DNA from 3 places in the Pseudomonas sp. ASL3 genome. Region 2 is predicted to be linked to each of the others. Evidence: predicted binding sites of a transcription regulator. Region 2 holds the regulator's gene; each other region holds the start of a gene.

Region 1 (4,351 bases), 3.1 Mb from region 2:
GTCTGCCATTGCGCAGGGCTTTCAACAGCGCGGCGGGATTCGATGCGGACAACGTTTGACTGGCTCATCAGAGCACCTCCTCGGTAACGGGAATCAGGTGAAGTTCGGTGGCGTGTACCGGGCGGCGCTGGCCTCGTTCCTTGACGAAGTGGATATCCGGGTCGCCGCGCTGGTCGTTGACGAAGGTGCGGAAGCGCTTGAGTTTTTCCGGGTCATTGATGGCGTTGGCCCATTCGCATTCGTAACGGTTGACCACCAACTGCATCTGCGACTCCAGCTCCGCACAAAGCCCCAGGCTGTCCTTGATGATGACGTCCTTGAGAAAGTCCAGACCGCCTTCCAGGCTCTCGCGCCAGACCGAGGTGCGCTGCAATTTGTCGGCGGTGCGAATGTAGAACATCAGGAACCGGTCGATGTAACGCAGCAGGGTTTCGTCATCCAGGTCGGTGGCGAACAGCTCGGCGTGGCGCGGGCGCATGCCGCCGTTGCCACAGACATAAAGGTTCCAGCCTTTCTCGGTGGCGATCACGCCGATGTCCTTGCTTTGCGCCTCGGCGCATTCGCGAGTGCAGCCGGAAACCGCGAGCTTGAATTTATGCGGTGCACGCAGGCCCTTGTAGCGGTTCTCCAGAATCAGCGCCATGCCGACGCTGTCCTGCACGCCGTAGCGGCACCAGGTGCTGCCGACGCAGGACTTCACCGTGCGCAGCGACTTGCCGTAACCGTGACCGGTCTCGAAGCCGGCATCGACCAGTTCGCCCCAGATGTCCGGCAACTGATGCAGCTGGGCACCGAACAGATCGATGCGTTGGCCGCCAGTGATCTTGGTATAGAGGTCATATTTTTTTGCAACGGCGCCCAGGGCGATCAGCTTGTCCGGGGTGATTTCGCCAGCGGCGATGCGCGGGATGATTGAGTAGGTGCCGTTCTTTTGCATGTTGGCCATGAAGGTGTCGTTGGTGTCCTGCAGCGGCACTAACGAAGGATCCATGATCGGCTGGTTCCAGCACGAGGCGAGAATCGAGCCCACAGCGGGCTTGCAGATATCGCAACCGGTGTGGCCGCGGCCGTGCTTGGCCAGTATCTCGTCGAAGGTGATGATGCCTTCAACACGCACCAGGGCGTACAGCTCCTGACGGGTGTGGGCGAAGTGTTCGCAGAGGCTCTTGTCGACAGCCACACCTCGGACGCTGAGTTCGTGCTCGAAGACCTGCTTGAGCAGCGCGCTGCAACCGCCGCAGCCGGTGGCAGCCTTGGTGATGCCCTTGAGTTCGCCCAGATCGGTGCAGCCGGCGTCGACAGCGCAACATACCGCGCCCTTGGTGACGTTATGGCAGGAGCAAATAGTGGCCGTCTCTGGCAGCGCATCGGCGCCGAGTGTCGGAGCGCCGCTCGACAGCGGCAGGATCAGGCTGGACGGATCCAGGGGCAGTTTGATGCCGTTCTGGGCGTATTGCAGCAGGGTGTCGTAATAGCTGTTATCGCCAATCAGCACGGCACCGAGCACGTGCTTGCCATCGGCGGAGACCACCAGACGACGATAGCTGGCGTTGGCTTCATCGATGAAGCGGTAGCTTTTGGCTCCAGGCGTTGCCGCGTGAGCGTCGCCGATCGAACCGACATCGACGCCCAGCAGCTTGAGCTTGGTCGACATGTCCGCGCCGGTAAAGGGCTGGCAGTCCTGACCGGCCAGTTGCGCGGCAACGTTGCGCGCCATGCTGTAGCCCGGTGCGACCAGACCAAAGATGCTGCCGTTCCAGGAAGCACACTCGCCGATGGCGAAGATGTCGGGGTCGTTGGTGCGGCACAGGTTATCGACCACCAGACCGCCACGCGGTGCCACGTCCAGCCCGGCGCTGCGGCCGACGGCGTCCTGCGGGCGGATGCCTGCGGAGAAGACGATCAAGTCGGTTTCAAGAAACTCGCCACCGTTGAAGTTCATGCGGTAGGCATACTCTTCACCGATGACGATCTCCTGGGTCGCTCGCGAAAGGTGCACGCCGACACCCAGCGCCTCGATCCGCGCCCGCAACGCCTCACCGCCTTGGCTGTCGAGTTGCACCGGCATCAATTGTGGAGCGAATTCGACGACATGAGCTTCCAGCCCCAGGGACTTCAACGCGTTGGCGGCTTCAAGTCCGAGCAGACCGCCGCCTACCACCACGCCGCGTCGGGCATTGACGGCGGCCTCGCGGATCGCATCAAGGTCGTCCAGGGTACGGTAGACCAACCGGGAGCGGCCCTCGGCACCGGGAATCGGCGGCACGAAGGGATAGGAGCCGGTGGCCAGCACCAGGCGGTCGTAAGCCTGACGTCCAATGCTGGTGACCACTTCCTTGCGCTCGCGGTCGATTTCAAGCACCTGCACGCCGAGGTGCAAATGCACGCCGTGGCGGGCATAGAGATCGGCCTCGCCCAGTGCCAGCGACTCGGCATCACGGCCACCGAAGTATTCGGAAAGGTGTACGCGGTCGTAGGCACGCTGGCGTTCTTCGCCGAATACGTGCACATGATAATGAGCGAGTGCACCGTGTTCGATCAGCTGCTCGACGCAATGATGGCCAACCATGCCGTTGCCGATGACGACTAATGTTTCGCTCTTGATCGGGGTGACGATAGCGTTCATAGCCTTTCCTCAGTCGAAGCCGCTGCCGGGGCATGGCCAAAAAAAACGCAAAAAAACGCCTGGAGCCGTCTAGCAGCTCCAGGCGTCTTTGCCTGGTATTCATGGGTATGTGAGGGGTGATCGCCGAGGCCGCGCTGCCTGGTTCACCTGTCCTGGTGCATGGTCGCCGGTGACCACTCAGGACGCTCTGTCGGAGAGATCGACAGACTTACCAGAGCATAAGCAGATTCCATGCCAGTCTCGGCGAGGCGCGTTTAGATTCGGGAAACTGTTATTGGCGGGGCGATCAAAGCGTTACAAATCAGGCCATTCGGATGTTCTCGACATCACTCATCCGCTTTGTCCTGGCAGTGACTGCTGATGCGTATTGAACCAGAAGGGTGCGGATATATTCCGCGATGCCTTTTTTGGGGCGATTGTTGAATGTTTGAGAGGTCCGCGCGCGTATGGCGCTGTCCGCCCCGGAGGGTGTCCAGGGAGAGACGGAAAAAGGGGCAGATTCATTTTTGAGCAGAAGGCGATGGCCTCTACCTGAAAAATAACGCTGCCCCTTCGGGACGCTGCAGCCCTAAAGACTCCGCGAGCGATTACTGCTGAGCGATGTCATACCCTTCAAATGCCGTCTGCTGCTGAATGGCAGTAACGATGTTCTTACGAGTGGCGGCTTGCTCGGTCCCTTCATTATCCACAAAGATTTCGCTTTGCAGTTCGGCCAGGTCACCGTGACCCATGAAGGCAAAGCCAAGGAACTCATACGCTTCACGGTCCATATTCGGCTTCGAGCGCGGCGTGCGCATTGGCAAAATGACGCTCACGCCGTCCTTGCTAATGGTGAACACTTCGACCTCTTTCTTGGCGCGAGGGGCTTTGCCCTTGCCGGCGCCAGGGTTGCTGACGGCTTGATGGGTGTGGTTTAGCACTTTGAGCGCCAGACCGTAGACCAACTCGTGGAAGGTTGGGTCGTCCTTGTAGCTCGACAGAATCCGGCTGATAGGAAATTTCGTGCTCAGGTCTTCCAGAGCCGCGATATCGGCGGCTTCCTCGTCCTTGAGGCGCTTGAGCTCTCCCATCAGTTCGTAGGCTTTGTTGTCGTCAAAACTGTCATGTGCCTGGCGAATTGCCGCGCGCAGCTCGCAAATCTGGTTGCTTTCTTTCGAGGTGTGAAAGGCGTCGAGGACCATCTCGCTGATAGTTTTAGCCTGGGGCAAATGCTGTGAAAGATTGATGGCTTTTTCGTATTCGGCCTTGGAGGACGAGGAGATTACGGCTTCATCGGTATGGGAATCAGGCATTGAAATTTCACTATTTCATTAACTAGGTTTGAGGCGCGAAAAGCGTTGAGCCTTTTCGGGCCGTCTAATCTATGGGACGCGCGCGACGTTGTCACGGGGGAACCGGCGAGTGGGGAGAATTACTGTAACTCGACCCTGAGCTCGCTTCGCACTGTCAGGACCTGTTCTCAGCTGTCGTCGGGCAAGCGACAGGAAGAAACACACAAAGCGTGACATAACGGACCTCGACTGGGACTCGACCGCTGACATCGCGTCCGACGGTTTCAATAGCCGCCTTTCTTGCCGATGCCGGCATACGTGAACTCGTAGTGCAGCTCACAGCGTTCGAACCAAGGGGCTACGCCGGTTTCCTTGTCCGTGTGTCGCCCAAACATGGAATGGCCGTCGGGCGGTAGAACGGTGAGCGTCAGTCGATATTTGCCAGGGCCAAGCA
Region 2 (4,351 bases):
AAGCCAAGGTCATCAACGACGGCAACACGTCCGAAGGCGAAAAAATCATCTATGACACGGTGAAACAGATCGTCAACGCCGGTCGCGCCAACGGCACCAAGGTGACGGCACCACGCCCGCGGATCGACATGGTCATCCAGCCGAAAAACAAACCCGACGCGCAGAAGGCCCCGTAATGGCGACGCTGAAAGCCCAGCATCTGGCTAAAAGCTATAAGGGCCGTCAGGTCGTACGCGATGTCAGTCTGTCCATTGAAAGTGGGCAGATCGTGGGACTGCTTGGCCCTAACGGTGCCGGCAAGACCACTTGCTTCTACATGATTGTCGGCCTGGTCCAGGCCGACCAGGGACGGGTGCTGATCGACGACCTGGACGTCAGCCACCAGCCAATGCACGGCCGCGCGCGCGCCGGGATTGGCTATCTGCCGCAGGAAGCTTCGATTTTCCGCAAGCTGTCGGTTGCCGACAACATCATGGCGATCCTCGAGACCCGCAAGGAACTCGACCGCACGGCACGCCGCAAGGAACTGGAAAACCTGCTGCAGGAATTCCACATCAGCCATATTCGCGACAACCTGGGCATGAGCCTCTCCGGTGGTGAACGCCGCCGTGTAGAAATTGCTCGCGCCCTGGCGACTTCGCCCAAGTTCATCCTGCTTGATGAGCCTTTTGCAGGTGTCGACCCGATTTCGGTCGGTGATATCAAACAGATCATCCATCACTTGAAAGCCAAGGGCATCGGCGTACTGATCACCGATCACAACGTTCGTGAAACCCTGGATATCTGTGAAACCGCTTACATCGTCAACGATGGGCAACTGATCGCTGAAGGTGATGCAGAAACCATTCTGGCTAACCAACTGGTTAAAGAGGTTTACCTCGGCCATGAATTCCGCCTGTAAGTTCTGCGGTGTTTCGCTCTTCATCGGCGACGGACACTAGGGTTAGCGCTGACAAAAACATTAATTGTCAGCACACTCTAGGCAAACACTTAGGTTTCAGGCATATAATTTGCTTAAGTTGGCGCTTCGGCGCCCTGTAGTGGATGGCGCATGTGCGCCGGCGAATAAGGTGTTAAGCCCCTGCCATGAAACCATCGCTAGTCCTGAGAATGGGCCAGCAGCTGACGATGACACCGCAGCTGCAACAGGCCATCCGCCTCCTCCAATTGTCGACCCTGGATCTGCAACAGGAAATCCAGGAAGCGTTGGAGTCCAACCCTATGCTCGAGCGCCAGGAAGAAGGCGACGACTTCGACAACGCTGATCCGCTGGCCGACAACATAGAGAAACCCAATCCTGACGTTCAGGAACCGACCTACCAGGAAACCGCCCCGACGGTGGATAACCTGGAGGATGGCGAATGGAACGATCGTATTCCCAACGAATTGCCAGTCGATACCGCCTGGGAAGACGTCTACCAGACCAGCGCCAGCAGCCTGCCCAGCAACGATGATGACGAATGGGACTTCACCACGCGCACCTCGGCCGGTGAGAGCCTGCAGAGCCATCTGCTGTGGCAGTTGAACCTGGCACCGATGTCCGACACCGACCGGCTGATCGCCGTCACGCTGATCGACTGCATCAACAATCAGGGTTACCTCGACGAGTCGCTCGAGGAAATCCTCGATGCGTTCGATCCGGAAATGGATGTCGAGCTGGATGAAATCGAAGCAGTTCTGCACCGTATCCAGCAATTCGAACCCGCCGGGATCGGCGCCCGCACCCTGAGCGAATGCCTGTCCCTGCAACTACGCCAGCTGCCCGCGAAAACCCGCTGGCTGGCTGAAGCACAGCGTTTGGTGAGCGATTTCATCGACCTGCTCGGCAGCCGTGACTACGCTCAACTGATGCGGCGCATGAAACTCAAGGAAGACGAGCTGCGCCAAGTCATTGAGCTGGTGCAGAGCCTCAACCCGCGTCCAGGCTCGCAGATCGAATCCAGCGAGGCCGAATACGTCGTGCCCGACGTGATCGTACGCAAGGACAACGAACGCTGGCTGGTGGAACTCAACCAAGAGTCCGTGCCCCGTCTGCGGGTCAATCCACAGTACGCAGGGTTCGTTCGCAGGGCCGACACCAGCGCCGACAACACCTTCATGCGCAATCAGTTGCAGGAGGCCCGCTGGTTCATCAAGAGCCTGCAAAGCCGCAACGAAACGCTGATGAAAGTGGCCACGCAAATTGTCGAGCATCAGCGCGGCTTTCTCGAATATGGCGACGAGGCGATGAAACCACTGGTCCTGCATGACATCGCTGAAGCGGTCGGCATGCACGAATCGACGATTTCACGGGTGACCACGCAAAAATTCATGCATACCCCTCGCGGCATTTACGAACTGAAATATTTCTTTTCCAGCCACGTAAGCACCTCTGAGGGCGGTGAGTGTTCATCCACAGCCATCCGCGCGATCATCAAAAAACTGGTTGCCGCGGAAAATCAGAAAAAGCCGTTGAGTGACAGCAAGATCGCTGGTTTACTGGAGGCACAAGGCATTCAGGTAGCCCGTCGCACAGTCGCCAAATACCGCGAATCACTTGGGATCGCGCCTTCGAGTGAGCGCAAGCGATTGATGTGATGATGGCCTAACGCCGCAGCGTTACAGTGGTAGGCACCAAGCCTGCTTCTATATGCACTGGCAACGAAGGAGAAGCTGTATGCAAGTCAACATCAGTGGACACCAGCTTGAGGTTACGAAGCCCCTGCGCGAATACATTGAGCTCAAACTCAAAAAGCTTGAAGGGCACTTTGACAAGATTACCAATGTGCAGGTAACGATGGCGGTCGAAAAACTGAAGCAGAAAATCGAAGCCACGCTGCACATCCATGGTGGGGAGGTAGTCGCTAACGCAGAACATGACGACATGTATGCGGCAATCGATCTACTCACTGACAAGCTGGACAGACAATTGCTCAAGCATAAGGAAAAGCAGCAGAACATCCTTAAAGGTGCGACGGCTCGCTAACACTCCCAACCCATGATCCGACTTGAAAATATCCTGACTCCCGGCCGTTCACTTGTGAACGTGTCGGGCGGCAGTAAAAAACGTGTACTCGAACAAATTGCAGCTTTGATCGGCAGTGAAGTGCCTGATCTGAATTCGCAAACCGTGTTAGAGAGCCTCTTCGCCCGTGAAAAACTGGGCTCGACCGGTTTCGGCAATGGCATCGCCATTCCTCACTGCCGACTGACTGGCTGCTCGACACCCATCAGCGCCCTCGTGTTGCTCAATGACGCCGTGGACTTTGATGCCATCGATGGCAGACCGGTGGACCTGCTTTTTGTTTTGCTGGTCCCCGAAGCAGCCACCGATGAACACCTGGAGTTGCTGCGCCAGATCGCCAGCATGCTCGACCGCGCAGACGTGCGCACCCGTCTACGCAGCGCCGAAAGCAATGAAGCGCTTTATAAAGTGGTGCTGGACGTGCAGAACGGTCATTAATCATGCGAATGATCATCGTCAGCGGCCGATCCGGCTCCGGTAAGAGCACCGCACTCGATGTGCTGGAAGACAATGGCTTCTACTGCATCGATAACCTCCCGGCCGGCCTGCTTCCCGAGCTGGCTGAACGTGCCCTGATTCACACCGAACTGGCTCAACCCCTGGTCGCCGTCTCCATCGACGCGCGCAACCTGCCGAGCCATTTGTCGCGCTTTCCGCAGTTATTGGAAGAAGTCCGTAGCCGCCATATCCAGTGCGATGTGCTTTATTTAGACGCTGATGAAGAAACCCTGCTCAAACGCTTCTCGGAAACCCGTCGTCGCCACCCACTGAGCAGCGCCAGCCGCTCGCTCGCCGAAGCGATACGTGACGAGAGCAACCTGCTCGGACCGATCGTCGATCTGGCTGACCTGAAAATCAACACCACGCTCCTGAACCTCTACCAGTTACGCGACATGATCAAGCTGCGCCTGCTGAACAAGCCGGAGCCGGGGACTGCGTTTCTGGTTGAGTCGTTTGGTTTCAAGCGCGGCATGCCAGTGGACGCCGACCTGGTGTTCGACGTGCGTTGCCTGCCCAATCCGTACTGGAAGCCTGAACTGCGCGAACAATCCGGGCTCGATCAACCCGTGATGGACTACCTGGCAGCCCAGCCGGATGTCGAAGAAATGTTTCAGGACATCTATACCTACTTGAATAAGTGGCTGCCGCGCTTCGCCGCCAGCAACCGCGCCTACGTCACTATTGCCATTGGCTGCACCGGCGGGCACCACCGCTCTGTCTACCTGACCGAGCGCCTGGGCCAGGTCCTGCAACAATCCCTCAAGAACGTTCAGGTTCGCCACCGCGACCTCAGCTGAAAGGACCTTCATCGCGATGCCCGCTCGTCAAATCACCATCATCAACAAG
Region 3 (4,351 bases), 1.8 Mb from region 2:
TGTAGATGAAGCCCGAATAGATTTGCACCAGACTCGCACCTGCGGCGATTTTTTCAGCCGCGTGCATGCCTTCGGTGATCCCGCCCGCCGCAATGATCGGCAACCGCCCCGCCAGCTCGCCTGCCAGTATCTTGACCGTATGGGTACTTTTTTCGCGAACCGGCGCGCCCGACAGACCACCCGCTTCGTCGGCATGGGGCAAACCTTCGACACCCTTGCGGCTGAGGGTGGTGTTAGTGGCAATCACCGCATCCATACCCGACTCGATCAACGCAGCGGCCACCAGTACGGTTTCCTCATCTGTCATGTCCGGGGCGATCTTGATCGCCAGCGGCACACGTCTACCGTGCTTTTGCGCAAGGTCTTCCTGACGCAGGCGCAGCGCTTCGAGCAATTGCTTGAGCGAGTCGCCGAATTGCAGGCTGCGCAAACCGGGCGTGTTCGGCGAACTGACGTTGACCGTCACATAGCTGGCATGGGCGTAGACCTTGTCCAGACAGATCAGATAATCGTCCACGGCCCGCTCGACCGGCGTATCGAAGTTCTTGCCGATGTTGATTCCCAGGATGCCGCTGTATTTGGCCGCCTTTACGCGGCTGATCAGGTGATCGACACCCAGGTTGTTGAAGCCCATGCGATTGATGATCGCCTCGGCCTGAGGCAAGCGGAAAATCCGTGGTTTCGGATTGCCCGGCTGCGGGCGCGGGGTCACGGTGCCGATTTCGACAAAACCAAAGCCCAACTGCGCGAAGCCATCGATGGCCGCACCATTCTTGTCCAGTCCCGCCGCCAACCCGACCGGATTAGGGAAGTTCAGGCCCATGACCGTTACCGGCAACCGCGCGGGCGCTTTGCTCAACAAGCCATTGAGCCCCAAACGCCCGCCCGCGCCGATCAAATCCAGCGACAGGTCATGGGAGGTTTCCGGGGAGAGTTTGAACAATAACTGGCGGGCCAGGTTATACATGGGCGGGCGTAGCTCGTGAGGGGCTGAATTCAGGGCGGCGATTATAGACGGGCTGGGGGCTCGCAGGCGAGTTCGAACTACAGCAGATCAACATTGTGGGTTACCGACATTTGTAGGAGCGCGCTTGCCCGCGATGGCGGTGGGTCAGTCGCAGAAGGTCCTTCGTGTCGGACGCGACCCCGGCCTATCGCGGGCAAGCGCGCTTCTACAGGTTATGTGCCTTGGCAAGAGTGGCATATGCCTTGCACGAAACCGTGCATCAGCACTCGCTCCAACGGCGGAGCGAGGCATCGGACAATGGCGTCGTGACCGTCTTTGCTTCTGCAAACAGGGCGCGACGCTTTTTTATGGATGGCGCACACTCATGAACGACCGATTATGAATACATCACCGAGCAATGCCCTGGCGTGGGTCGCAGGCAGCGATGCGCCGGAGAAAAATGCCATCGACGTGGGCTTCATGGCCCTGACCGACTGCGCGTCATTGGTAGTGGCGGCCACCCAGGGTTTCGCTCAGCCGTACGGCCTGACCCTGAACCTGAAACGTCAATCGTCCTGGGCCAATCTGCGCGACAAGCTGGTCAGTGGCGAACTGGACGCCGCGCACAGCCTTTATGGCTTGATCTACGCCGTACAGTTAGGTATCAGCGGCAGCCTGGCCACCGACATGGCGGTGTTGATGGGCCTGAACCAGAATGGGCAAAGCATCAACTTATCCAAAGCACTGCAAGACGCCAACGTGACCAGTCCTGAGGCGCTCGACCGGCGCGTGCACCAAAGCCGCACAAAACTGACCTTCGCCCAGACCTTCCCCACCGGCACTCACGCCATGTGGTTGTATTACTGGCTCGCAAGCCAGGGCATTCACCCGCTGAACGACGTCAACAGCGTGGTTGTGCCACCGCCACAAATGGTCGCGCACCTGCAAGCCGGTCGTATCGACGGCTTTTGTGTCGGCGAACCCTGGTGCGCCAGCGCGGTGAATCAGGAGCTGGGTTTTACCCTGGCAACCACCCAGGCAATCTGGCCGGATCACCCGGAGAAAGTCCTCGGCTGTACCCGTGAGTTCGTCGAACAGTATCCCAACACCGCACGGGCGCTGGTCATGGCGGTGCTCGAAGCCAGCCGCTTCATCGAACAAAACGATGAAAACCGCCGCAGCACTGCACAGTTGCTCAGCGGCAGCGAATACCTCAACACGGCGGTGGGCTGCATCGAACCACGCCTGCTGGGGGATTACGCCGATGGCCTGGGCAATCACTGGCACGACCGGCATGCCGTGCGCTTTCACGGCGCAGGTGAAGTCAACCTGCCTTACCTGTCCGACGGCATGTGGTTCATGACCCAATTCCGGCGCTGGGGCCTGTTGCGCGAAGACCCCGACTATCTCGCGGTCGCCATGCAAGTGCAGCAGTTGCAGTTGTACGGCCAGGCCGCCGCCGCAGTGGGCGTTGCGATCCCCGCGTCGGCCATGCGCAGCAGCCAACTGATTGATGGCAACGTCTGGGACGGCAGCGATCCAGCAGCCTATGCACGCAGCTTCAAGCTGCACGCACTGGCTGATACCGTCCCCACCCGTGTCAGCCGCTGAAGGAGATCGCGAACATGCTGCGTATCCTGCTGATCAACGACACGGCAAAAAAAGTCGGACGCCTCAAGGCCGCCCTTAGCGAGGCCGGTTTCGAGGTGATCGATGAATCCGGACTGACCATCGATTTACCCGCACGGGTGGAAGCGGTGCGCCCAGACGTGATTCTGATCGACACCGAATCCCCCGGTCGCGATGTGATGGAACAGGTGGTGCTGGTCAGCCGCGATCAGCCACGCCCCATTGTGATGTTCACCGACGAACACGACCCCGCCGTCATGCGTCAGGCGATCAAATCCGGGGTCAGCGCCTACATCGTCGAAGGCATTCATGCCCAGCGCCTGCAACCGATTCTGGACGTGGCCATGGCCCGTTTTGAGAGCGATCAGGCGCTGCGTGCCCAATTACAGGCACGCGACCAGCAACTGGCCGAGCGCAAACGCATCGAACTGGCCAAAGGTTTGCTGATGAAAATGAAGGACTGCAAAGAGGAAGAGGCCTACACACTGATGCGCCGCCAGGCCATGAGCCGCCAGCAGAAGCTGATCCAGGTGGCCGAGCAGATCATTGCCATGAGTGAGTTGCTGGGGTAGATCACCCACCATCCATGTAGGAGCGCGCTTGCCCGCGATCGGCTGCGGAGCAGTCGCAAAATCAGCGACTCGATTCTGGCAGTAGAACGGTACTCAGCATTTTTGGGACCGCTTCGCGGTCCATCGCGGGCAAGCGCGCTCCTACAGGGATTTGCGTACAGCATTTGGCCCGGCTCTTGCTTTAACAATCTCAGGTAGCCAACGGCGGTTGCCCCGCATTACGACAAAGACGTCGCACACCCTTCTCGCTCAAGCGATTCGGGTTGCGGCGTTTTTTGCTTTCTGGCCTCCGGCCACGACTCTTTTTTTGCAGATGAGGTGTTCAATGAATACAAGCTTCTGGAAAGCCGGCCACAAACCGACTCTGTTCGCAGCCTTCCTGTATTTCGACCTGAGTTTCATGGTCTGGTACCTGCTCGGCCCATTGGCCGTACAGATCGCCGCCGACCTGCACCTGACCACCCAGCAGCGCGGATTGATGGTCGCGACACCGATTCTGGCGGGTGCCTTTTTGCGGGTTTTGATGGGCCTGCTCGCGGACAAACTGTCACCCAAAACGGCCGGCATCATCGGTCAAGTGATCGTGATTGGTGCGTTGTTGACAGCCTGGAAATTGGGCATCCACAGCTACGAGCAAGCGTTACTGTTGGGGATATTCCTCGGCATGGCAGGCGCATCCTTCGCCGTCGCCCTGCCGCTGGCCTCGCAGTGGTATCCGGCAGAGCATCAAGGCAAGGCCATGGGGATTGCCGGTGCAGGCAATTCCGGCACCGTATTCGCCGCCTTGATCGCGCCCGCGCTGGCCATGGCTTTTGGCTGGAGCAATGTGTTCGGTTTCGCCCTGATTCCGCTGGGTCTCACCCTGATCGCCTTTACGTTGCTGGCCCGCAACTCACCGCAGCGGGCCAAACCTAAATCCATGGCGGACTACATGAAAGCCTTGGGTGACCGTGACACCTGGTGGTTCATGTTTTTCTACAGTGTGACCTTCGGCGGCTTCATCGGCCTGGCCAGCGCCCTGCCCGGCTATTTCAACGACCAATACGGCCTGAGCCCGGTGACTGCTGGCTATTACACGGCTGCCTGCGTGTTCGGTGGCAGCATGATGCGCCCACTCGGTGGTGCACTGGCGGACCGATTCGGCGGGATTCGCACCTTGTCGGGGATGTACGCCGTAGCGGCCGTCTGTATTGCGGCGGTAGGT

The links. Region 2 encodes sigma-54, which starts transcription at its own class of promoters, with help from an activator protein. Its sites were predicted from a motif close to ANTGGCATNNANNTTGCTNT; they were not measured.
Region 1: the regulator sigma-54 is predicted to act here: its motif matches at 2,846-2,865, upstream of nirB (nitrite reductase large subunit NirB).
Region 3: the regulator sigma-54 is predicted to act here: its motif matches at 1,197-1,216, upstream of AC1MEE_RS07710 (CmpA/NrtA family ABC transporter substrate-binding protein).

The regions. Positions count from the first base shown of each region.
Region 1 is NZ_CM155281.1:2,983,882-2,988,232, reverse strand. Features, by position in the region: gene nirD (nitrite reductase small subunit NirD) at 1-68, opposite strand, end outside; gene nirB (nitrite reductase large subunit NirB) at 68-2,626, opposite strand; gene AC1MEE_RS13675 (hypothetical protein) at 3,214-3,918, opposite strand; gene AC1MEE_RS13670 (iron transporter) at 4,182-4,351, opposite strand, start outside.
Region 2 is NZ_CM155281.1:6,463,852-6,468,202, reverse strand. Features, by position in the region: gene lptA (lipopolysaccharide transport periplasmic protein LptA) at 1-176, shown strand, start outside; gene lptB (LPS export ABC transporter ATP-binding protein) at 176-901, shown strand; gene AC1MEE_RS29695 (RNA polymerase factor sigma-54) at 1,087-2,577, shown strand; gene hpf (ribosome hibernation-promoting factor, HPF/YfiA family) at 2,657-2,965, shown strand; gene ptsN (PTS IIA-like nitrogen regulatory protein PtsN) at 2,978-3,442, shown strand; gene rapZ (RNase adapter RapZ) at 3,445-4,302, shown strand; gene AC1MEE_RS29675 (HPr family phosphocarrier protein) at 4,319-4,351, shown strand, end outside.
Region 3 is NZ_CM155281.1:1,701,969-1,706,319, reverse strand. Features, by position in the region: gene AC1MEE_RS07715 (quinone-dependent dihydroorotate dehydrogenase) at 1-967, opposite strand, end outside; gene AC1MEE_RS07710 (CmpA/NrtA family ABC transporter substrate-binding protein) at 1,346-2,557, shown strand; gene AC1MEE_RS07705 (ANTAR domain-containing response regulator) at 2,572-3,147, shown strand; gene AC1MEE_RS07700 (nitrate/nitrite transporter) at 3,473-4,351, shown strand, end outside.